DNA from 3 places in the Pseudochrobactrum algeriensis genome. Region 3 is predicted to be linked to each of the others. Evidence: predicted binding sites of a transcription regulator. Region 3 holds the regulator's gene; each other region holds the start of a gene.
What was found. The regulator LexA, encoded in region 3, represses DNA repair genes until DNA is damaged. The targets are predictions, from matches to a motif close to TGTTCNNNNTGTGTTCNG.

Region 1 (8,326 bases), 580 kb from region 3:
TACGGATGCGGATCACTTCTTCAACGCTGGAGATAAAGATTTTACCATCGCCGATACGGCCGGTTTGTGCGGCTTTGCGGATGGCTTCTACCGCGGCATCGACTGCATCATCGGCAAGCACGACTTCGATTTTTACCTTTGGCAGAAAATCGACAACATATTCCGCGCCGCGATACAGTTCGGTGTGGCCTTTTTGACGGCCGAAACCCTTGGCTTCCAGAACGGTGATACCTTGCAGGCCGACGTCCTGAAGTGCTTCTTTGACTTCATCAAGTTTGAAAGGCTTAATGATAGCTTCGATTTTTTTCATCAGAATGCTGCCTCCGTTTATTTCTGAGCCTTACATGGCCTTGAAATATCATAAGCATAAATCATGCCAAAATCTGCGAATTTATAATCTGACGGGTAAAATTTTATAATTTTTTATGGGCAGGCAGAATTTTAATTGGCAGTTATTGATGCAGCTTGTTGAAATATTTGATTTATTTTTAAATTGTGCCGAATGGTGAAATTCACACGCGGCAAAGAATGGGCAGAAATTTCTGGCAAGGCTGTATCTCTGTTGCCTTTGCATGAAAAAATGGCAGTGATAAATATGATTGCCGGATTTGAATTGCCTAAAATTTAGGCATTTTGCGTTCTAAATAAGCATGTGTGAAGCAGTAAGCATTCTCGCAGGAGCCTGATATGGAATTATTGACGCCAGAAGAGATGGGGCAGGCTGACCGGATTACCATTGCGGGTGGTATTGCAGGTTATAGTCTGATGCAGCGCGCCGGACAGGCGGTATTTGCTGAGATTGTAAGATTTTGGCCAGATGCCCGTTCTGTCGCTGTGCTCTGTGGTTCCGGTAGTAATGGCGGCGATGGTTATGTCGTCGCAAAGCTGTTGAGGGCGGCGGGCATATCTGTGGCTTGCTTTTATACGGAACAACCCAAAACGGACAGTGATGCTGCTCTTGCCTATGCTGACTATGTGTCTTCAGGCGGACAGGTTCTGCCGCTTCATCATTTTGTACCCGAGGATTATCCGCTGGTTGTGGACGCTCTGCTCGGTGCGGGATTGGTGCGCGATGTAAGCGGGGAGCTTGCAACTTGTATCACAAAGCTGAACATGTCCGGTGTATCTGTCTGTGCCATTGATCTGCCAAGCGGTATATCCGGGCTGGACGGGCAGGTTAAGGGTGTGGCTGTGCAGGCGCAGCACACTGTTACGTTTTTTCGTAAGAAGCCCGGACATTTATTGCAGCCGGGACGTGAGTTATGCGGTGAAGTGCATGTCCGCGATATCAGCATTGAAGATACGGTATTCGAAACAATACCGGTCAGGCTTTATGAAAATCTGCCGGAGCTCTGGCGTGATGTTCTGCCTGCTGCACAGATCAATGCCCATAAATTCACACGTGGCCATGTCGGGGTGTTTTCCGGCGGGATGATGTCCACCGGTGCTGCACGTCTGAGTGCTTCTGCAGCTGCGCGCACGGGGGCGGGGCTGGTGACAATGATTGCACCGCCGGATGCATTACCTGTTCATGCCGCACATCTGACGGGCACAATGCTGTATCCGTTAGGTGAAACTGTTGATGTTCTGAATTTTATCAGAACAAGAAAAGTCAAAACTGCGGTTCTGGGGCCTGCCTTTGGTGATCTGCCAAGGGCGCGGGAGCTGGTCTGTGCATTAATGGCGGATAGTGCAGATGGAGTCGGTTTGAAAACACTGGTTCTGGATGCTGATGGCATCACAGCATTTAAAGATCAGCCGCAAATACTGTTTGCTGCCGCAGAACGATCAGGCTGTTCGCTGGTGTTGACACCGCATGAGGGAGAGTTTCAGCGGTTATTCGGCGAATTGGTTACGGATAGTCAGAGTAAAGTTGAGAAAGCGCGACAGGCTGCTCAGCTCAGCCATAGTGTGGTGATTTATAAGGGGGCGGATACGGTGATCGCCGCGCCAGATGGTCGTGCTGCAATTAATAGTAACGGGACGGCATTACTGGCAACTGCCGGTTCCGGTGATGTGCTGACCGGTATTATTGCGGGGCTATGTGCGCAGGGTATGCCAGCCTTTGAAGCTTCCTGTACGGCGGTGTGGATACATGCGGAAACTGCAAATTGTTTTGCTGAGGAAGCGCCGGTCGGTTTAATCGCCGAAGATATGCCTGACCTGATTGTAAAAGTATGGGCACGACTTGCGAAAAATGGTTTGCTCTCAAATGACAGCATATCCCTGAAAAATGCAAAGCACTGAGATAAGGAAACCCGACCACAGAGCTGATTTTCGTTCCCGTATCATTTAATAAAAACGCCGCCTGTTTTATCAGGCGGCGTTTTTATTTATTCAGCTGCGAGTGTTTTGCCGTCAGGGCGACGTTCCAGCAGTTCCTTCAGGAAGTGGCCGGTATAAGAACGCGGTTCGGCGACGATATCTTCCGGACGACCGACGGCCACAATCTCACCACCGCCGTCACCGCCTTCAGGGCCCAGATCCAATACCCAGTCAGCGGTTTTGATGACTTCGAGATTATGCTCGATAACAGCAACCGTATTGCCCTGATCAACAAGCTCGTGCAGCACTTCCAGCAGTTTGGCAACGTCATGGAAATGCAGGCCGGTGGTTGGTTCATCAAGAATATACAGCGTCTTGCCGGTTGCACGGCGAGATAGTTCTTTGGCGAGTTTAACACGCTGGGCTTCACCGCCGGAGAGCGTGGTCGCCTGCTGGCCGATTTTGATATAGCCAAGGCCAACGCGGTTCAGCGTTTCCATCTTGTCGCGGATGCTTGGCACCGCAGCGAAGAATTCCACACCTTCTTCAACCGTCATATCAAGAACATCGGCGATGCTCTTGCCTTTAAAAAGAACTTCCAGTGTTTCACGGTTGTAGCGTTTGCCGTTACAAACATCACAAGTCACGTAAACATCAGGCAGGAAGTGCATTTCGATCTTGATGACACCGTCACCCTGACAGGCTTCACAGCGTCCGCCTTTGACGTTGAATGAGAAGCGGCCAGGCTGATAGCCGCGTGCTTTTGCTTCCGGCAGACCGGCAAACCAGTCGCGGATTGGTGTGAAGGCACCGGTATAAGTTGCCGGATTGGAACGCGGCGTACGGCCGATTGGTGACTGATCGATATCGATCACCTTATCCAGCAGTTCCAGACCTTCAATCCGGTCGTGTTCGGCCGGATGCTCGCGGGAGCCCATAATTTTACGTGAAGCAGCTTTATACAGGGTTTCGATCAGGAAGGTGGACTTACCGCCACCGGATACGCCGGTTACTGCGGTAAAGGTACCGAGCGGAATTTCACCGGTTACGTTCTTCAGATTATTGGCGCGGGCACCAACAACTTTAATGCGTTTGGATTTAGTGATTTTACGGCGTTCTGCCGGAACCATAACCTGCATAGCACCGGACAGATATTTGCCGGTGATAGAATTTGGATTGTTTATCACTTCGGACGGTGTACCCTTAGCAATAATCTGACCACCATGAACACCGGCTGCCGGACCAATATCAACGACATAATCGGCTGTGAGGATGGCATCCTCATCATGCTCAACCACAATTACGGTATTGCCGAGATCACGCAGATGACGCAGCGTGTCGAGCAGACGTGCATTGTCGCGCTGATGCAAACCAATGGATGGTTCATCCAGCACATAGAGAACGCCGGTCAGGCCGGAGCCGATCTGCGAAGCCAGACGGATACGCTGGCTTTCACCGCCGGAAAGCGTGCCGGAATTACGCGACAGTGACAGATAATCCAGCCCTACATCATTGAGGAAGCGCAGACGCTCGCGGATTTCTTTCAGAATACGTGCGGCAATTTCGTTCTGCTTGTCATTGAACTGCTGGTCGATTGTGCTGAACCACTGGTCTGCATTGCGGATCGACATTTCTGTCAGCTGGCCGATATGCATCATGCCGACTTTAACCGCCAGTGCTTCCGGTTTCAGGCGATAGCCTGCACAGGAAGGGCAAGGTGTGGCAGACATATAGCGTTCAATCTCTTCACGCGACCAGTTGGAATCGGTTTCCTTCCAGCGGCGCTGCAGATTAGGAATAACACCTTCAAATGTCTTGGTGGTTTCGTAAGAGCGTGAGCCGTCCTTATAAACAAAGGTAATTTCTTTACCTTTGGTACCATGAAGCACAGCCTTTTGGGCATCTTCGCTCAAATCCTGCCACTTATCTGTCAGCTTGAAACCATAGGCTTTACCCAGTGCTTCCAAAGTCTGATTGTAATAAGGCGAAGAGGATTTTGCCCAAGGTGCGATTGCACCGTCTTTCATGCGCAGGGTTTCATCCGGCACAATCAGGTTCGGATCAATGGCCTGCTGTGAACCAAGACCGTCACAGGTCGGGCAGGCACCAAACGGATTGTTGAAGGAGAACAGGCGCGGCTCAATCTCGGCAATGGTAAAACCGGAGACAGGGCAGGCAAACTTCTCGGAGAACAGCACGCGCTCATGGGTGTCGTTTTTGGATTTATTGGCGCTGTCTGCTGCGGTTTCTTCTGGTGGCAGCGGCTTATCCGCAAATTCTGCAATCGCCAGACCTTCAGCCAGTTGCAGACAGGTTTCCAGACTGTCGGCTAGGCGGGAAGCCAGATCAGGACGCACCACAACGCGGTCAACCACCACATCAATGTCGTGCTTGTATTTTTTATCCAGTGCCGGTGCATCGGCGATTTCATAGAAAACACCGTCAATTTTGACGCGCTGGAAGCCTTTTTTCTGCAGCTCAGCGAGCTCTTTGCGGTATTCCCCCTTACGGCCGCGTACAATCGGCGCCATGATATAGAGGCGGGTGCCTTCTTCAAAAGCCATCACACGGTCAACCATCTGGCTGACTGTCTGGCTTTCAATCGGCAGGCCTGTGGCAGGGGAGTAAGGTACGCCAACGCGCGCATAGAGCAGGCGCAGATAATCGTAAATCTCGGTGACAGTACCGACCGTTGAGCGCGGGTTGCGGCTGGTGGTTTTCTGTTCAATGGAAATAGCCGGTGACAGACCGTCAATCTGGTCAACATCCGGCTTTTGCATCATTTCCAGAAACTGGCGCGCATAGGCTGAAAGACTCTCGACATAACGGCGCTGACCTTCCGCATAAATCGTGTCGAAAGCGAGCGATGATTTACCGGAACCGGACAGACCGGTCATGACAATCAGCTTGTCGCGCGGCAGATCAATATCAATATTTTTCAGATTATGTTCGCGGGCGCCGCGAATGGAAATAAATTTTTGATCGCTCATCAGCATTGTGCCTGCGGTTGGTGCGTAACAATTTGGCCGGAAACAGGAGAATGGCAGGATTTACAATGTCTCAGCCAAAACTCAGACATTTATATAGGTGCGCTCTGCTTAAACTCAATATTGACCGGATTTGTACTCTGTTTTGCGGAACCGCGCTGCACCGATGACAGTCCAGCCGCTCTCCCGCAATTTTGCAAAAGGTTATAGAACAAAATATGAACTTAAGTCCAGTCAGATTTTGGTTGTAATCGCAGCAAAGCAGAATTTCTTGTCTAGAGCGGTTTACGTCCAGATTGGATCATAGCACTCGCTCTAGATTCTTTATTTGGTCGCATTGTCACGGGCGTCAAGTTGATCCAACTTGACTGTGAAATGCTCTAAGTTCATCAAATGACGATGTAATATAATGTGAAAACCTATCAGTTGACGATGCGCTGTCCTGAGAGCACACTGAAATTGTCTTCAGCATCAGCGGAGGAAAGGGATGTAAAGTCCCGAACAGCTGAAGACGGGCGAAAGCCCAGACAGGAACTTATACTGTTCCGCGCGAAACAGGAGGAATATAAGGATGAGTCCACCTGACCATGCATGACGATATTGTATCGTCGAAAAATAATGTTTTTTCTGAAACTACCGGATTTCTGTAAGGACTATCTGTGAAGATAGTATGCATAGAAAGATCAATGACTATATTCACCGGTCTGTGTGCTTCGGCAGCAAATCGCAGAATATAGGATTTGCTGAAAGTGGTAAGGTTCTGAAAATTATAGCTGAATGCTATATCTGCGGTTCAGAGCCAGACTGTCACAAATGAAAGTTGAAGTGTGGTTTTATCGAAAGAGCAACAATTTATCATTTCTGCAGATAACCTGCCTTCAGGGCAGCTTTCTGAAAGCTTGTCGGCGAATGACTACCGACAAAATGGGATGAACCCCAATCAAAAGCCCTGCGCGCCAAAATAAGTGAGCGGCAGGGCATTTTTGTATGTTGTATAAACTTATTGCCGAGGCAGATGTGCCTCTTCCCTTATTAATCTTCTCCCCCGACATAGTGATTATGACATAAACCCGCCGGTAACGGCGGGTGAAAGCAATTGCGCGGGTAAATTTGCGGTGCTTATATGCCGGTGGTGGTATCGGGGAGCATGACGACATACCGCCACGGAGGGTTCTCAAAAATCAGGGCAAAGACGCTGTGTTTTTGCCTGAAGACAGTTTGCGACAGCGGCGGCTCCTGCTTCTGGCGGAATTGTTTTGATTGCAGAATATGGAAATAATTTTAATGACAAGCACATCGCATAAACCGCGCGCGCGTGATCTCGGTATTCCGTTTACAGGCACAACCGGCCCGAATAATGCCATTACTGATGTTGAAGGCGTGACGGTTGGTTATTCGACGATTATCGAGGGTGAGGGCAAGTTAGAGACCGGTAAAGGCCCTGCACGCACCGGCGTTACGGCCATTCTGCCACGGGGTAAGACATTCAATCCGGTGTTCTCCGGCTGGTATTCTCTCAACGGTAATGGCGAGATGACCGGCACAACATGGGTGGAGGAGAGCGGTTTTCTTGAGGGGCCGATAGCGATCACCAATACGCATAGCGTTGGCGTGGTGCGGGATTCTGTAGTTTCATGGCTGATTGATAATGATCTGACGGGGCCGCATTTCAAAGACCTTTACTGGCTGCTGCCGGTGGTAGCTGAAACATGGGACGGTATCCTGAACGATATCAACGGCATGCATGTGAAGAAAGAACATGTCTATGCCGCGCTGGATAATGCTGCTGGCGGTAGAATTGCAGAAGGTAATGTCGGCGGTGGCACCGGTATGAACCTGTTTCATTTTAAAGGCGGCACTGGCACATCCTCCCGTAAACTGAGCGAAGAAGAGGGCGGCTATACTGTCGGCGTGCTGGTGCAGGGTAATTTCGGCAGACGGCAGGATCTGATGATTGCCGGTGTGCCTGTCGGTGAGGAAATCACCGAGCTGATGCAGGATACCTCATGGACGCGTGAGGAGAGCGGCTCGATTATCGTTGTCGTGGCAACGGATGCGCCGCTGCTGCCGCATCAATTGAAACGGCTGGCACGTCGTGTGCCTGTTGGCATTGGTCGTGTCGGTGGTTTTGGAGCCAATGGCAGCGGCGATATTTTTATCGCGTTTTCAACGGCCAATCCGGATGCTTTCAGCCGTGAGGAGACTACACAAATGGAGATGGTCTCCAATAATAAAATGGATCCGCTCATTCAGGCTGCTGCTTTGGCAACCGAAGAGGCGATTATCAATGCGATGATTGCTGCGGAAACAATGAAAGGGCGTGACGATAATATCTCCTACGCGCTTCCGCATGACCGGCTTGTTGAAGTTATGAAGAAGTATAACAGACACTCTGAATGAAATTTGTGACCGGGAGGTGGCTGAAAAGCCGCTTCTTTGTTGCGAACAGGGGCAGTTCGCTTTATTCGAGGCTCTAACAGCAGTTTTTTGCAGCAGAGATATTATGAATATTCACGACACAGCCCTGAACGGCGATACAGGTTCAGATTTGCAGGACAAATTGGCGAAACCTGCGCCGGTTTCCGATATCAGTCAGGAACTGGATGATTATGTATCCATGAGTGATGAGGATATGGGCGGAGACGGTTGTCACCCGCTGTTCCGCAATGTGCCGTCCTCGGTCGGGTTCAACAAGCTGCGCAAGCGCCTGCTGCGTCAGACCCGTCAGGCGATGGATGATTTCGCCATGGTGCGTCCGGGCGACCGCTGGCTGGTGGCACTGTCCGGCGGCAAGGATTCTTACGGCTTGCTGGCGCTGCTGCTTGATCTGAAATGGCGTGGTCTCCTGCCGGTTGATCTGATTGCCTGTAATCTCGATCAGGGACAGCCGAATTTCCCGAAACATATTTTGCCGGATTATCTGACCAAAAATCAGATTACCCACCGTATTGAATACCAGGACACCTATTCGATTGTGACGGATAAGGTGCCGGAAACCCAGACCTATTGTGCACTTTGCTCCCGTCTGCGCCGCGGTAATCTTTACCGAGTTGCGCGTGAAGAGGGCTGCTCGG
Region 2 (8,326 bases), 360 kb from region 3:
GCGTAGCTTTGGCCTTGAAAACATTCTGACAGGAAAACGACTTTGGGAACTCTGAAACTCAATAATATCCGTAAATCATATGGTCAGGTCGATATTATCAAAGGTATCGATCTGGATGTGCGGGACGGGGAACTGGTCGTTTTCGTCGGACCGTCTGGCTGCGGAAAATCCACACTGCTGCGTATTATTGCGGGGCTGGAGGATGCCAATTCCGGTGAAGTGCGTATTGACGATCAGGTGGTTAATCAGACGCCGCCTGCCAAGCGCGGTATTGCCATGGTGTTTCAGAGTTATGCGCTCTATCCGCACCTGACAGTTGAAGCCAATATGGGGCTGGGTCTTAAACAGGCTGGTAAACCGGCAGCTGAAATTAGTGAGCGGGTTACGCAGGCTTCCGGCATGCTTTCGCTTGAAAGCTATCTACAGCGCCGTCCGGCCGAACTTTCCGGTGGTCAGCGTCAGCGTGTGGCGATTGGCCGTGCACTGGTACGCGAGCCGAAACTGTTTCTGTTCGATGAGCCGCTTTCCAATCTTGATGCAGCATTACGTGTGAATACGCGTCTGGAAATCGCCAAGCTGCATCGCCAGCTGTCTGCAACCATGATTTATGTGACTCATGATCAGGTGGAAGCGATGACACTGGCTGATCGGATTGTTGTGCTGAATGCCGGTAAGATTGAGCAGGTCGGTGCGCCGATGGATCTCTATAATGCACCGGATAATGAATTTGTTGCGGGCTTTATCGGTTCACCGAAGATGAATTTCGTCGATGCTGCTGCGCTGAATGACGGTCAGGCAAAGCGCATCGGCATCCGGCCGGAACATATTACGCTGGATGGTAATTCAGGTCAGTGGAAAGGCTCTGTTGTTCATGTTGAGCAACTTGGTGCTGATACCAATGTCTATCTGGATACCGAAACTGCAGGGCTGCTGACAGTGCGTATTTTCGGCCAGTATCGCGTGGAACCGGGAACTGTCATTTATGCGACGCCGGAGAGTGATAAAATTCACCGTTTTGACGGCGAGGGGCGTGCGATCCGCTAAGTGCTGCGATTCTTGAAATAACAGCAAAATCCTTGCGGATTTTCCGGTTGCACTTCTGCATTGCCCAATATTACGGGCAATTATGGATGTAATTATCAGCTTTAAAGCGTGTTTATTGAAGTGTGAAACTTTAAAACATGCTTTTCGCGATATGAATTTGACCTTACGTCCAAAATTAACCAACATGCTGCCGTATTTGCCGTTATCCTGCGGCACATCTTGAATCAGGAAAATTGAACCATGTTGAAAAAGATTGCTATTGCCGCAACCGCAGCGACCTTTCTGGCCGGTTGTACAACAGATCCTTATACAGGCGAACAGAAGATCTCCAACACCGCCGGCGGTGCAGGTATTGGTGCTGCTGTCGGCGCGCTGGGCGGTCTGATGGTCGGCGGCTCGAGCACTGCGCAGCGTAATGCTGTTCTGATCGGTGCCGGTCTTGGTGCGCTGGGTGGCGGTGCAATCGGTAACTATATGGATCGTCAGGAAAATGAGCTGCGCGCGCAGCTGCAGGGAACCGGCGTTTCGGTTACCCGTAACGGTGATCGCATCATTCTGAACATGCCTTCCAGCATTACCTTTAACACCGATCAGGATGTTGTAATGCCGCAATTCTATTCGACACTGTCTTCAGTGGCGATTGTTCTACGCAAATTCGACAAGACACTGGTTGATATTAAAGGTCATACGGATTCAACCGGTTCTGCTTCACATAACCAGAACCTGTCGCAGCGCCGCGCTATGTCCGTTGGTAATTATCTGAGCGGTCAGGGCATCGATGGCCGTCGTTTTGCGATTATGGGCTTCGGCTCAACCCAGCCGGTTGCTTCCAATGCAACACCGGATGGCCGTGCGCAGAACCGTCGCGTGGAAATCGAGATTTCTCCGCTCAAAGGCGTGTAAGGCTTTTAAAGCTGTTTCAAAGAGCCGCTCCGGTCATGCCGGGGCGGTTTTTTATTGCCTGCTGGAAGAGGGCTAAGTCTGTGCCGGTACGACAATATGATCGAATCGACGTTTGGCTAAATTCGTTCCCGTCTTGTTTTAATTTTCGAAATCTTTTTTAGCGTTGCATTATTTATAAATTAGAACATCAGAAGAACAAAATGTTATATTGATTTAAAATCAATGACTTAATCCTATTGCAGATTGAGAACAAATAGGATACATATTATCCATAAAGTTTCATTCTGCGGACTTCAAGTGACGCAAAGGGATAGTGTAAAATGTCTCAGAATTCATTACGACTTGTTGAGGATAAATCAGTGGACAAATCAAAGGCTCTGGACGCGGCACTGTCACAGATTGAGCGCTCATTCGGTAAGGGCTCGATCATGCGCCTTGGCCAGAATGACAAGGTAGTGGAAATTGAAACTGTCCCGACCGGTTCGCTGTCTCTAGATATTGCGCTGGGCGTCGGTGGTTTGCCTAAAGGGCGTATTGTTGAAATTTACGGGCCTGAAAGCTCGGGTAAAACAACAATGGCGCTGCATACAATTGCTGAGGCGCAGAAAAAAGGCGGCATCTGTGCCTTCGTGGATGCGGAACATGCACTTGATCCGGTCTATGCCCGCAAGCTCGGCGTTGATCTTGAAAACCTGCTGATCTCGCAGCCGGATACCGGTGAGCAGGCACTGGAAATCACGGATACGCTTGTGCGTTCCGGTGCGATTGACGTGCTGGTTGTCGACTCCGTTGCGGCTCTGACACCGCGTGCGGAAATTGAAGGTGAGATGGGCGATTCCCTGCCGGGTCTTCAGGCACGCCTGATGAGTCAGGCTCTGCGTAAGCTGACCGCTTCGATTTCCAAGTCCAATACGATGGTTATCTTCATCAACCAGATCCGTATGAAGATCGGTGTGATGTTCGGTTCGCCTGAAACTACCACCGGTGGTAATGCGCTGAAGTTCTATGCTTCGGTTCGTCTGGATATCCGTCGTATTGGTTCGATCAAAGAGCGCGATGAAATCGTAGGTAACCAGACCCGCGTTAAGGTTGTTAAGAACAAGCTGGCTCCTCCGTTCAAGCAGGTTGAGTTCGATATCATGTATGGTGCGGGTGTCTCCAAGACCGGTGAGCTGATCGATCTTGGTGTAAAGGCCGGTATTGTTGAGAAATCCGGTTCATGGTTCTCCTATAATTCGCAGCGCCTTGGTCAGGGGCGCGACAATGCGAAAAACTTCCTGAAGGAAAATCCGGAAGTGGCTAATGAGATCGAGCTGACTTTGCGTCAGAATGCCGGTCTGATTGCCGAGCAGATGCTCGACAATGGCGGCGGTGCAGATGATGCACCGGATGCCGCTGAAGCGTAATTGATTGCGCTCAGATCATTGATAAGATCGCAATACCCCGCATTACATGCCGTGATGCGGGGTATTTTGTTGCTGCGGCACTTCAATGCATGCAGATATATGGGCGGATATCTGGACACTGCATGATCATCTGTTTAAAAGCAGGCAGTAACAATAACGGATATGGTTACATGCTGAAGGCGATCGGGTAATTATCTGGCCGGATCAAGCTGTTGCGCAAACCGGATCCCATACTTATTTGAGATATGACAGGCCGTGTTACTACGGTTTAAATCGGGCAGAACCCAAAGGTGAATAATGAGCGGCGTTAACGAGATCAGGTCAACATTCCTCGATTATTTTCGTAAGAATGGCCATGAAGCGGTGGCGTCGAGCCCGCTTGTGCCACGCAATGACCCGACTTTGATGTTCACCAATGCCGGTATGGTTCAGTTCAAGAACGTCTTTACCGGTCTTGAAACGCGCCCTTACAGCCGTGCTGCAACTGCGCAGAAATGCGTGCGCGCCGGTGGTAAGCATAATGATCTGGATAATGTCGGCTATACTGCACGCCACCACACATTCTTTGAAATGCTGGGGAATTTCTCCTTCGGCGATTATTTCAAAGAAGAGGCAATTACCTTTGCATGGAATTTGCTCACCAAAGAATTTGGTCTGAACAAAGATAAGCTGCTTGTTACCGTTTATCATACGGATGACGATGCTGCGAATTACTGGAAGAAGATCGCCGGTCTGTCGGATGATCGTATCATTCGTATCGCAACCAATGACAATTTCTGGTCGATGGGTGATACCGGCCCTTGCGGCCCTTGCTCGGAAATCTTCTTCGATCACGGCGACCATATCTGGGGTGGCCCTCCGGGATCAGCTGATGAAGACGGTGACCGTTTCATCGAGATCTGGAATCTCGTTTTCATGCAGTTCGAGCAGATTACAAAAGAAGAGCGCATTGACCTGCCGCGTCCGTCGATCGACACAGGTATGGGGCTGGAGCGTGTTGCTGCCGTCTTGCAGGGCGTGCACGACAATTATGATATTGATCTGTTCAAAGCACTGATCCGTGCTTCGGAAGAAGCAACCGGCGTGAAAGCTGAAGGCGGACAGCGTGCCAGCCATCGCGTGATCGCGGATCATCTGCGTTCTGCCAGCTTCCTGATTGCCGATGGTGTTTTGCCGTCCAATGAAGGTCGTGGTTATGTGCTGCGCCGTATCATGCGTCGCGCCATGCGTCATGCACAGTTGCTTGGTGCACGCGATCCGCTGATGTACCGTTTGCTGCCGACACTGGTTCGCGAAATGGGACAGGCTTATCCGGAGCTGGTGCGTGCAGAAGCTCTGATTTCTGAAACGCTGAAGCTTGAAGAAACCCGTTTCCGTAAAACACTGGAACGCGGCCTTGGTCTCTTAAGCGATGCAACAGAGAATATGAGTGAAGGTCAGAGCCTTGATGGTGAGACTGCGTTCAAACTCTATGACACTTATGGTTTCCCGCTTGACCTGACGCAGGATGCACTGCGCCAACGCGGCATTACTGTTGATACCGATGGTTTCAGCGCTGCTATGGAACGCCAGAAGGCTGAAGCCCGTGCCAATTGGTCAGGCTCCGGTGATGCGGCAACGGAAAAAGTCTGGTACTCTGTACGCGATAAAGTCGGCGCGACAGAGTTCCTCGGTTACGATACCGAGAAGGCTGAGGGCGTTGTAACCGCTCTGGTTCGTGATGGTCAGATCATCGATAAAGCAGCACAGGGTGAAACTGTCAGCATTATCGTCAACCAGACACCATTCTATGCGGAATCCGGTGGTCAGCAGGGTGATGCCGGTTTCATCTATGGCGATGGTTTTGTCATTGAAGTGACCGATACGGTGAAAAAAGCTGACGGCGTTTTTGTCCATCAGGCAACAATCCGTGAGGGTAAGCTCGCAACCGGTGATGCCGTTGAGCTGGTGGTTGAACATGACCGCCGCAGCCGTATGCGCTCCAATCACTCGGCAACCCATCTGCTGCACGAAGCTCTGCGCGAAACGCTTGGCGATCACGTGGCGCAGAAGGGTTCTCTCGTTGCTCCTGAACGTCTGCGTTTTGACTTCTCACATCCGAAACCGATCAGCGAAGAAGAGCTGCGTAAGGTTGAGAGCATTGCCAATGAGATCATTCTGCAGAACTCACCGGTAACTACCCGCCTGATGGCAGTGGATGATGCGATTGAAGCCGGTGCTATGGCGTTATTCGGCGAGAAATACGGCGACGAAGTGCGCGTGGTTTCCATGGGTACTGCGACACAGGGCGATAAAGCCGGTAAAACCTATTCTCTGGAACTGTGCGGTGGTACGCATGTCCGTCAGACCGGTGATATTGGTCTGGTACGCATCGTATCGGAAGGCGCGGTTGCAGCCGGTGTTCGCCGTATGGAAGCGCTGACCGGTGAGGCTGCGCGTCTTTATCTGGAAGAACAGGATGACCGTGTTAAAGCGATTGCATCTGCTCTGAAGACCACGCCGTCGGAAGCGCTTGATCGCGTGAACAGTCTGATTGATGAACGCCGTAAGCTGGAAAAAGAGCTGACGGAAGCGCGTAAGAAACTGGCTCTCAGCGGCGGTTCTTCCAAATCGGATAATGAAGCGAAGACCATTAATGGCGTTCAGTTCATGGGGCGCAGTGTGACCGGTGTTGCACCGAAAGACCTGAAGCCATTGGCGGATGAAGGTAAAAAGGCACTTGGCTCCGGCATTGTTGCTTTCATCGGTGTAAGCGAAGACGGTAAGGCCAGTGCAGTTGTTGCTGTAACGGATGATCTGACATCCCGCTTTAGTGCCGTTGATCTGGTGCGTGTTGCGTCGGCAGCGCTTGGCGGTCAGGGCGGCGGCGGCCGTGCAGATATGGCGCAGGCTGGTGGTCCTGATGGCAGCAAGGCTGATGAAGCACTGGCTGCCCTTGCTAAAGCCATTGAAGGCTGAACTTTGATAAAATGCTGAGATAAGAAAGCCGCCGGAATTTTCCGGCGGCTTTTTGTTTATAAAAGATATGCAAGATGCCGGAGGTGGTATCTTCATCACGAATTTGGGTTGAGGAAACGGGCGGAGAACTATGAGTAAAGTTGTTCTGATTACAGGTGCAAGCCGTGGTATCGGTCGGGCGGCAGCAATTTTATGCGGTGAAAGAGGCTGGTCAGTCGGGATTAATTATGCCGGAAATCACGAAGCTGCAGAGCTGACTGCCGAGGATGTGCGCAAAGCAGGCGGACAAGCGACCACCTTACAGGGCGATGTCGCTGTTGAAGCCGATGTCATTGCCATGTATGACGAGGCTGAAAAGCAGTTTGGTCAGCTGGATGGCGTTGTGGTCAATGCCGGTATTGTTGCGCCGTCACAGCAATTGGCTGATATGAGTGCGGAACGGCTGAAACGCATGTTCGACGTAAATGTGCTGGGTGCTTATCTCTGCGCGCGTGAAAGTGCACGACGCCTGTCTGTTGAACGGGGCGGCAAGGGCGGTTCGATTGTTCTGGTGTCATCCGTTGCTTCGCGGATTGGCTCTCCGTTTGAATATATTGACTATGCCGGTTCAAAAGCTGCCGTGGATACATTGGCGCTCGGTCTGTCGAAAGAACTCGGCGCTCAAAAGGTGCGCGTCAATGCTGTGCGCCCGGGTTTGGTGAATACGGATATTCATGCCAGCGGCGGGCAGCCGGACAGAGCACACAGGCTGGGAGTGAATACGCCACTGGGGCGGCCGGGGGAGGCTGTTGAAATTGCCGAAGCAATTGTCTGGCTGCTGAGTGATGCTTCATCTTATACATCCGGTGCGCTGCTGGATGTATCCGGTGGTCGCTGAAGCATAATGCCCAAAACCGTGCTGATTTAAGCAGAGGCGAAAATGTGAGGCGCGGCAGCATTGCAGCGGAAATCTGAGTCAAAATAAAAGGCGCTGTGTTTGATGCACGACGCCTTTACAATTTTAGAGCATATTACCTTAAACTTGGATCAGTTCAAGGCAACATTATGCTCTGATTTTAAAGTGTTAAAGCGAGTTTTGTGTGCCAAGTCCGGCACATGGCGCTCTACTGAAATTTATTTGCTGTAGATGAAGTCCGGCAGGTTCAGCAGCAGTTTTTTCAATTCCGGTTCATCAACGCGCGCTGCAGCTTCTTCAGGGCTGACCCATTCACTGATACGCTGACCGCGCTCCGGCCAGTTCTTCGCCATGCGTTCAAATTCAACGGCATAGACATTAACGGTAAAGCTTGGAATGGCTTCGGCTGGCAGATCATATTTCATATAATCAAACTGACCAACAGGATCAGGATTAACAGAGCCGCGAATGCCCGCTTCCTCAAAAGCCTCACGCAATGCCATGTCATGCAATGTCTTGCCGGCTTTCGGCCAGCCTTTTGGTGTAATCCAGCGACCGGTGCCGCGACTTGTAATCAACAGAATTTCAGGAGAGGGGCCGGGATTTCGATAGACCAATGCCGCAACCTGCAGAAGGCGTCCTGCAGCTGTTAAAATCCGTTTATCTGTCGCGACAATTCCGCTTCCCTGTATATTCACTGAGTTTACTTACCTTTTTATATATTTTGTTGGCCATTTTGAATATATGGCATTTATTCATATACTTATTCTGAGATGCATATTGTTTATGCAAATCATTATCCTCATCAATATGGTTTTAAATTGTCTGAGGTGTGATCGTCTTAAGAATAAGGCGAATTATATTTGTTAAGTTCCGGCGCTTTATCTGTCAGGATATCATGTTGACCACCCATTCCGGTCAGTATGATCTGGCAGCGCTTATTTTTTGTAGTTTATGCAGATAAAAATTTAGCACAGCTGCCGGTTTTATCAGTTGCTCGGAGCCGGCATTGCAGTGTCGCCATCAGAAAAATCTGACGGCGACACAAATCATTTAACCACGATGGCCTTTGGCAATCGGTTCCTGATAGGTGAAACCCATATCCCAAGGGAAATAAATC
Region 3 (8,326 bases):
AAGGCGCATCAGCCTTATACTGATATTAGCCTTTATGACCGGTATGCTGGCTGCGAAATGGGAGACGCAGCGCTATGCAACGCAAATGCTTGGCAGTTCTGTTTCAACCACTCTGACGGCGCGGATTGTCTCGCTCGAGCAGGAGGCTGAAGACAATGGCAAAGCCGGACGCTGGCGTATTGTTGCCGATGTGCTGACAACGGAAAAACCGCATTTGCGCTATGCGCCGCAGCGGTTGCGGCTCTCTGCCCGTGATTTACCTGCACAGGCTGAAACCGGTTCTGTTCTGAAAGGAGCGGTGCGATTGCGTCCCCATGGCGGGCCGGTACGTTCCGAGCAGTATGATTTCGCATTTCATGGATATTTTCGCGGCATTGGCGGTAATGGCTTTTATCTCGGCGTGCCGAAACTGGTCGATGATGACTTTGCAGGTGATGCAGTATCAAAGAGCTGGACTGCTTCAATTGAGGCGCTGACCGGTCAGATACGGGCTGTAATCGGCGGGCGGATTATGCAGGCATTGCCCGGCGAAGAAGGGGCGGTGGCAGCAGCGCTGATCTCCGGCCAGCGTGCAGGGATCAGCGTGACAACCAATGAGGCGCTGCGCATTGCAGGATTGGCGCATATTCTCTCAATTTCCGGCCTGCATCTGGCGCTGGCAGCAGCTATTGTCATGGTGAGCCTGCGTGGCATTGCGGGACTGTTCCCGTCTTTAGCGCTGTATTATCCGGTGAAGAAAATCGCCGCACTGATTTCGCTGTTTTCTTCCGGTTTTTATCTGGCTTTGTCGGGTGCAGATGTGGCGGCACAGCGTAGTTTTATCATGCTGGCCGTGATGCTTTGTGCGGTGATTTTAGATCGTAAAGCTCTGACCTTGCGCAATCTGGCGATTGCAGCGCTGTTCAGTATTCTTGTGACACCGCATGAAATTCTGGGGCCGAGTTTTCAGATGTCTTACTCGGCAACCGGTGCGCTGATTGCAGGCTTTGCATGGTGGAAATTACGCAAGAGACAAAGCAATGAACAGGTAATGCGGCAGACGACATTGGGGGGTAAGCTCAGGATTTGGCTTGGCGGGATTGCGGCGACTTCGCTTTTAGCCGGTACGGCCAGCGGGCTTTTTGCAGCCTTTCATTTTAACAATATGGCACCGCTTGGCATGCTGGGAAATGCACTGGCACTGCCGGTGATCTCGGTACTGATTATGCCTTTCGCTGTGCTATCTCTGCTGCTGATGCCTTTAGGACTGGAATGGCTGCCTTTACAGGTGATGGGCAAAGGCATTGAGCTGGTCAAATGGATTGCGCATTTTGTTGCCGGACTTTCCCCTGATCTGGTCCCCGGCCTGTTGCCCGTGCCGGTATTGTTGCTTTGGACAGCGGCAATGCTTACAGCAATGATCTTTACCAGTCATTTGCGGCTGATATCGCTGTTCTTTCTGATCCTTGGCGGGATTGTACTGAGTATGAACACTTTGCCGGATATTATTATCTCGGAAGATGCCAGACTGGTTGCAGTCCGCCAGAACAATAGTCTTTATGTAAACCGTGCGCGACCGGCTGCGTTCACAACGGATAACTGGCGCAAGGCCTACAGAATCCATGAGGTTAAAACGCCGGATAATAGCAGCGCGGCAAATTCCGGAGGTTTTGTCTGTGAGGACGGGTTATGCAGTTTTGATCTGCAAAACGGGCAGGTGCTGATCTATGCGGAAAACCGGTCTGCGGCAGATATTGCCTGTAATATCGGTGATATTATCGTTCTCGCTTATGCGGGAAACCTGTCTTGTCCCGATAGAAAAGCCAGCATTATTACAGGGGCAGTAACGCGAAGTGCCCCTGTTATCATCACCCGCCAGCAACTGGCACTACAAGGCGTGGCAGAGATTTATCTGAAACCGGATAGCCACAAGCATACAGACAAAGCACAAACTCTTTTTCCAACTATGCAGCAAAGTGCGACTATAAAGGCGCAAGTGCATCAAGCTGGTTTGGCATATAAGCCGGAACAGGCGCAGGTCGTGTTTGCAGTGGGAGAGCCGCAACGACCTTGGCATAGCTACCGCCTCTGGTCCCGTGCTGCCCGCAATCTGGAAGATCCAAAATAAGAACTGTCACACCTTTTTCTGACCGTAGCTATTATGAATGCGTAGTCACAGCATAATAGTGCAGCGAAAATAGCTTGTAGGGCACTATTTGTATCGGGAGGTGCAATACTTAAAATGGCCCGTTATTGCCCATGCAAGAATATGCAGCAGGAGCAATAAACTGCCTGTAGTTGAAAACCGGCAGTAATGCCGGTTTCCGCTCCGCTGGCATATTAGTAGCGGCGTACCAGACCAACCAGTCTGCCCTGAACACGTACGCGGTCAGGACCGAAAATACGGGTTTCATAGGCCGGATTGGCAGCTTCAAGCGCAATAGATGCGCCTTTGCGGCGGAAGCGTTTGAGTGTTGCTTCTTCATCATCGACCAGAGCCACAACGATTTCACCGGCATTTGCAGTATCACCACGGCGGATAATCACTGTATCGCCGTCGAGAATACCGGCTTCGATCATCGAGTCGCCTTTAACTTCCAGCGCATAATGCTCACCGCTGCCAAGCATTTCCGGTGGCAGGGTAATCATATGGGTCTGGGATTGGATCGCAGAAATCGGTACACCGGCTGCAATACGCCCCATCACCGGAACACTGATACCGGCAGGTGCTTCCGGATCGGCTGCAGACGCTGCTTTTTTAGGCAGTTCGGTGACATTCTTTTTGCCGAGATCGCCTTCAATGACACTTGGTGAGAATTTTTTCTGGCTGTTGAGACCTGGTGCAATCGAATCCGGTAAACGCACAACTTCAAGCGCACGCGCTCTGTTTGGCAGACGACGGATAAAACCGCGTTCTTCCAGAGCTGTAATCAGACGGTGAATGCCGGATTTGGAAGCGAGATTGAGCGCCTCTTTCATCTCGTCAAACGAAGGGGGAATGCCGCTTTCCTTCAGGCGGTCATGGATAAACAGCAATAATTCATGTTGTTTACGCGTCAGCATTATACGCTCCCAAAGCCTTTATATTATCTGCCGTTTACTGAAATTATGGTGGCAGATAATGAAGTCGTGCGGACTAAACGCATAACCGCATGCACGGGGCGCGGTTGCGAGAATCAATTTTTAAAACAAACCCAGAACGAACACTATATGTTCCAGTATTGTTCTGCAAGGCTTTAAAAGTGATTAATCCGATTGTTTAAAGGATTTCAGCGTATCATCAGGATTTGACAGCGATCACCGGCTTTAGCTGTTTCCGCAAAGGGCTCACGGATCAGCAGAGCATCCGCACGGGTAATGACGGTCAGCATGGAAGAATCCTGCACCGGCAGAGGCGTTGCCAGTAACTCGCCATCGCTGTTGCGGGTTAGTGCCGCACGGGCATAATCGCGGCGGTTGCCATTGGCAGCCATGTCCTGTGCCAGTCTGGCGCCGGCAATATAGGTGGTCGCGGCTTTGCCTGCCAGACGCGCAACCAGCGGCGCCAGAAACACATAGGAACAAACGAGACTGGAAACCGGATTACCTGGAAGACCAAGAACGAGCAGGGGCACTTTGCCTTCGCGATCCAGCTGGCCGAACATCAGCGGTTTGCCCGGACGCATGGCGATTTTGTAAAAGCCGAGTTCAACGCCGCAATTGGTCAGTGCTTTATGCACCAGATCATGATCGCCGACGGATGCGCCGCCAAGCGTAATCAGAATATCTGCATCCGAAGCTGCAACATTGCGAATGGATTGTTCGATAAGGGCCAAATCATCCGGCACAATGCCCAGATCATCTGCCGTGCCGCCATTGCGCCGTACAATTTCTGCGACACCATAACTGTTGGAGCTGACGATCTGATCTGCCGCAGGAACAGTGCCCGCAGGCACAAGCTCATTGCCGGTAGCAAGAATAGCTGTTTTAGGGCGTTTATAGACTTGCAATTGTGCGTGGCCGGACGCTGCAGCCAAAGAGAGCGATGCCGGATCAAGCAGATGACCGGTTTGCAGCAGACATTCGCCATCTTTGAAATCCAGCCCGCTGAAACGGATGTGACGGCTCTTGCCCACATCCCGTAACAATGTGACCAGATTGCCTTCCTGCAGCGTGTCTTCCTGAATGACAATCGTGTCGGCACCGGCAGGCATTGGCGCACCGGTAAAAATACGCACAGCCTCACCGGATCTGACTGTACCGTCAAAGCCTTTGCCTGCAGCAGATTCACCGATGACTTTCAGTGTCACCGGCAGTTGTTCTGCATCAGCAAAGCGAATGGCATAGCCATCCATAGCCGAGGCATCAAAAGGCGGTTGATTGAATGAGGCAAAGATCGAAGTAGCAAGAACACGGTCACCGGCTTCATGCAGAGCGACGTGCTCATGGCCGGAAGGCATTTTATCCGCGAGCAAAAGCCGCAAAGCCTCATCAACCGGTAATAATGCCATGAAACCTACCCCGTAAAAAATAAGAGCGATATGCTAAGAGCGCTGCCAGTCACCGGATTTACCGCCGGTTTTGCTGTCGACGGCGATATTGCCGATGACCATGCCTTTATCGGCAGCTTTTGCCATATCATAAATCGTCAGGCAGGCGACGGAGACAGCTGTGAGCGCTTCCATTTCCACACCGGTTTTGCCGGTCAGTTTGACTGTCGCACTGACCCGCAAACCAGGCAGCGCCTCATCCGGCTCGATATCAACCGAGACTTTGCTCAGCATCAATGGATGGCAAAGCGGTATCAGATCAGATGTTTTCTTTGCGGCCATAATACCGGCAAGACGGGCTGTGCCGATTACATCGCCTTTGGCTGCATTGCCGGAAAGGATCAGCTCAAGCGTCTGTTTTTGCATCGTGACACAACCCGATGCGGTCGCAATGCGCATAGTCTCGGCTTTGTCGCCGACATCGACCATATTCGCAGCGCCGCTTTCATCGAGATGTGTCAGCTTGCTCATAATTTACTCTTTGCCGGTCAGGAGTTTGCGGGTTGCACTGGCCACATCCTGCTGGCGCATCAGGCTTTCACCGATCAGGAAGGTGGAGATGCCGGATTTCTGCAAACGCAGGCAATCATCATGGGTGAAGATACCGCTTTCACCAACCAGCAGGCGGTCATCCGGCACCATGGCTGCCAGACGCTCAGAAACTGCAAGATCAACTTCGAAAGTACGCAGGTTGCGGTTGTTGATGCCGAGCAGGCGTGAAGACAATTTGAGTGCCCGTTCCATCTCCGCTTCATCATGCACTTCGATCAATGCATCCATGCCAAGCGAAAAGGCTGTGTCTTCCAGCTCTTGTGCCATAGCATCGTCAACACTTGCCATGATGATGAGAATGCAATCCGCACCCCAATGACGTGCTTCATAGACCTGATAAGGATCAAACAGAAAGTCTTTGCGTAGCGCTGGAAGAGAGCAGGCAGCGCGCGCCTGTTGCAGGAATTCCGGTGCACCCTGAAAACTTGGTGTATCTGTCAGAACAGAAAGACAGGCCGCACCACCATCTTCATAGGCTTTTGCCAATGCAGGCGGATCAAAATCCGGACGGATCAGACCTTTGGACGGGCTGGCTTTTTTGATTTCCGCAATCAGACCGAAAGAACCGGCAGCCTGCTTTGCTTCCAATGCTTTAAGGAAACCACGGGCAGGCGGCTGATCGGCCGCAGCTTTTTTCACGTCTGCCAATGGCAAACGTGATTTGGCTTCTGCAATTTCAACAAGCTTATAGGCTTCGATCTTTTTGAGAATATCGGTCATTTTATTCACTTGTCTTGCTGTTCGATACAGCAATCAGCTGATCGAGTTTGGCTTTGGCCGCGCCGCTGTCAATCGACTGTGCAGCAAGGGCAATACCTTCTTTGATATCTTTGGCCTTGCCGGCAATCACTAATGCAGCACCGGCATTGAGTAGCACGATATCGCGATAAGCACCGGCTTCACCGCCAAGTACGCGCAGCAGGGCAGCCGCATTGTGCTGTGCATCGCCGCCTTTGAGAGCGTCAAAAGCAACGCGCTTCAGGCCGACTTCTTCCGGTGTGATTTTAAATTCGGTGATTTCACCATTATGCAGCGCTGCAATATTGGTGGTGCCTGCGGTGGTCATTTCATCCAGACCATCGCCATAAACAACCCAGACATGATCTGAGCCGAGCTCTTTCAGCACTTTGGCGATCGGCAGTACCCAGTCGCGGGAGAAAACACCGACGAGCTGATGTTTAACACCAGCCGGATTGGCGAGCGGGCCAAGCAGGTTGAAAATTGTACGGGTGCCAAGCTCTACACGGGCAGGGCCGACATGGCGCATCGAAGAGTGATGCATCGGCGCAAACATAAAGCCAAGACCTGCATCATGAATGCAGCGGCTGATTGTTGCCGGATCGGCCTCAATATTAATGCCCAGTTCTGCCAGTGTATCTGCCGCACCGGAGCGCGAGGACAAAGCGCGGTTGCCGTGTTTGGCAACGATCACGCCTGCGCCCGCAGTCACAATGGCTGCACAGCTGGACACGTTATAGGAACCGGACTGATCGCCGCCGGTGCCGACAATATCAATTGCACCGGCAGGTGCATCGACGGGGATCATTTTCGCCCGCATTGATTCCACAGCGCCTGCAATTTCTGCAACGGCTTCACCGCGCATACGCAGAGCCATCAGAAAACCGCCGATCTGGGCAGGGGTGGCGGAGCCGGACATCATAATGTCAAACGCTGCTTTGGACTCCGCCTGAGTTAAAGGTGTGCCTGTAACAGCTTTGGCAATGTAGCTTTTGAAATCTGACATAGTGTACTCGAATCTTTAGTGAGGCTCCGCCTGCCTTCAAAGGTGAGAAGGCGTTAGAAGGAAAGAGCCTGATCCATCAGGGTCTGATTGATTTTAACCGGATATTCGCTCTGCAGACGGCCGACGAGCTGTTCCAGCAGGTCGTCACCAATGCGTGAGGAAATCGCATCGCGTGTGCCCTGTGGCAGGCTTTCCGCGCTGACACCGGCAGGCTCGGTTGTCTCAATCACTTTGAAAAGGATCTGGGTTTCTTTATTGATGCCGCTTGCAACGCCTGTGAGATTTTCTGCACCGCCGAAGATCTGCGCAACCGCAGCCTCGGACAGTTCAGAATCTGTAGCAGTACGGGTCAGGCCGCGTTTGGTCTGTTTTTCAACGCCGGCTTCCTGAGCAAGAACATCCAGAGTTTCACCGGCTTCAAGACGCTTACGCAGCTCTTCAGCTTTGGCTGTCAGACGCTTTGCTGCTTCATCCTGTTTCCACTCGGCTGCAACCTGATCTTTGACTTCATCAAATGTTTTGTCGCGGGCAGGTGTCACGCCATCCAGCTGATACCAGATATAACCACGGGTCGGAGTTGGCAGTGCATCATTATCAATGCCCTGATCCGACTGGTAAACAGAGGTCAGGAAGGAAGGCAGCTGCGGCAGATCAGCAACCGGCTTACCGTCCGGAGCATTACCGTTCACATCAACAGCTTCTACGGTTTTAACTTTGAGCTTCAGCTTTTCAGCAGCCTGCGCCAGCGTTGCGCCATTACCGCGTTCTTCTTCAAACGAGTCATGAACCGCATTCAGCGAGGTCAGCGCCTGTGTCAGAGCCAGAGTTTTACGGATTTCCGGTGCAACTTCTGCTTCTGTTTTCACAGCTGCAGTCTCAATTGCGCTGACATGCAGCAGCACAGGGCCGAATGCGCCTTTTACAACATCGCTTGTACCATTGGCAGGCAGAGCGAAAGCTGCATCAGCAATCACTGCATCCGGCAGATCGCCTTTTACAAATGTGCCGAGTTTGACATCTTCAGGCTTTTTACCGCTCTGGGTAACAAGATCAGCAAAGCTGGTGCCGGATTTGATTTTATCCGAAGCTGCTTTTGCTTCTTCTTCATTGGCGAAATTCAGCTGCTCAAGAGTACGCTTTTCTTCAGTCGAGAAACGGGCAATGTTCTTTTTGTAATATTCCTGAATCTCTTCCGGCATTACATCGGCTTCGTTGACGATGTCCTGCGCTTCAAGCGGCACATAGCTGACTTTGCGATATTCCGGTGCGCGGTAATTGCCGAGATGGCCATCATACCATTTTTTCAGTTCAGCATCATCAGGCGTGGCGATTGTGTCGGCTTTTTCCTGAGTCAGCGTGATGTAATCAACTGTGCGGCTTTCACCGTCATAAAGCGCCAGCGCCTTGAACAATGTGTCCGGTGCGCTCATGCCGTCTGACACAGCTTCAACGATCTGCTGACGCAGCGCATATTTGGTGCGGCTGTTGAAATAGTCCTGCGCGCTCATACCGGCCTGACGCA

Region 1: uvrA (excinuclease ABC subunit UvrA) is a predicted target of LexA. The motif match lies at 5,460-5,477, and genes of this name have one in related genera.
Region 2: recA (recombinase RecA) is a predicted target of LexA. The motif match lies at 2,128-2,145, and genes of this name have one in related genera.

The regions. Positions count from the first base shown of each region.
Region 1 covers NZ_CP075361.1:1,925,277-1,933,602, reverse strand. Annotated here, with positions in the region: gene KHQ09_RS11065 (P-II family nitrogen regulator) at 1-310, opposite strand, end outside; gene KHQ09_RS11060 (NAD(P)H-hydrate dehydratase) at 688-2,247, shown strand; gene uvrA (excinuclease ABC subunit UvrA) at 2,334-5,255, opposite strand; gene KHQ09_RS11050 (DmpA family aminopeptidase) at 6,537-7,652, shown strand; gene ttcA (tRNA 2-thiocytidine(32) synthetase TtcA) at 7,870-8,326, shown strand, end outside.
Region 2 covers NZ_CP075361.1:1,713,808-1,722,133, reverse strand. Annotated here, with positions in the region: gene KHQ09_RS10135 (ABC transporter ATP-binding protein) at 43-1,044, shown strand; gene KHQ09_RS10130 (YiaD family glycine zipper/OmpA-like lipoprotein) at 1,285-1,947, shown strand; gene recA (recombinase RecA) at 2,268-3,353, shown strand; gene alaS (alanine--tRNA ligase) at 3,651-6,311, shown strand; gene KHQ09_RS10115 (SDR family oxidoreductase) at 6,442-7,188, shown strand; gene KHQ09_RS10110 (NUDIX hydrolase) at 7,425-7,904, opposite strand; gene gpt (xanthine phosphoribosyltransferase) at 8,260-8,326, opposite strand, start outside.
Region 3 covers NZ_CP075361.1:1,349,214-1,357,539, forward strand. Annotated here, with positions in the region: gene KHQ09_RS08320 (ComEC/Rec2 family competence protein) at 1-2,107, shown strand, start outside; gene lexA (transcriptional repressor LexA) at 2,320-3,042, opposite strand; gene KHQ09_RS08330 (molybdopterin molybdotransferase MoeA) at 3,249-4,469, opposite strand; gene moaC (cyclic pyranopterin monophosphate synthase MoaC) at 4,503-4,979, opposite strand; gene trpC (indole-3-glycerol phosphate synthase TrpC) at 4,983-5,780, opposite strand; gene trpD (anthranilate phosphoribosyltransferase) at 5,782-6,804, opposite strand; gene KHQ09_RS08350 (SurA N-terminal domain-containing protein) at 6,858-8,326, opposite strand, start outside.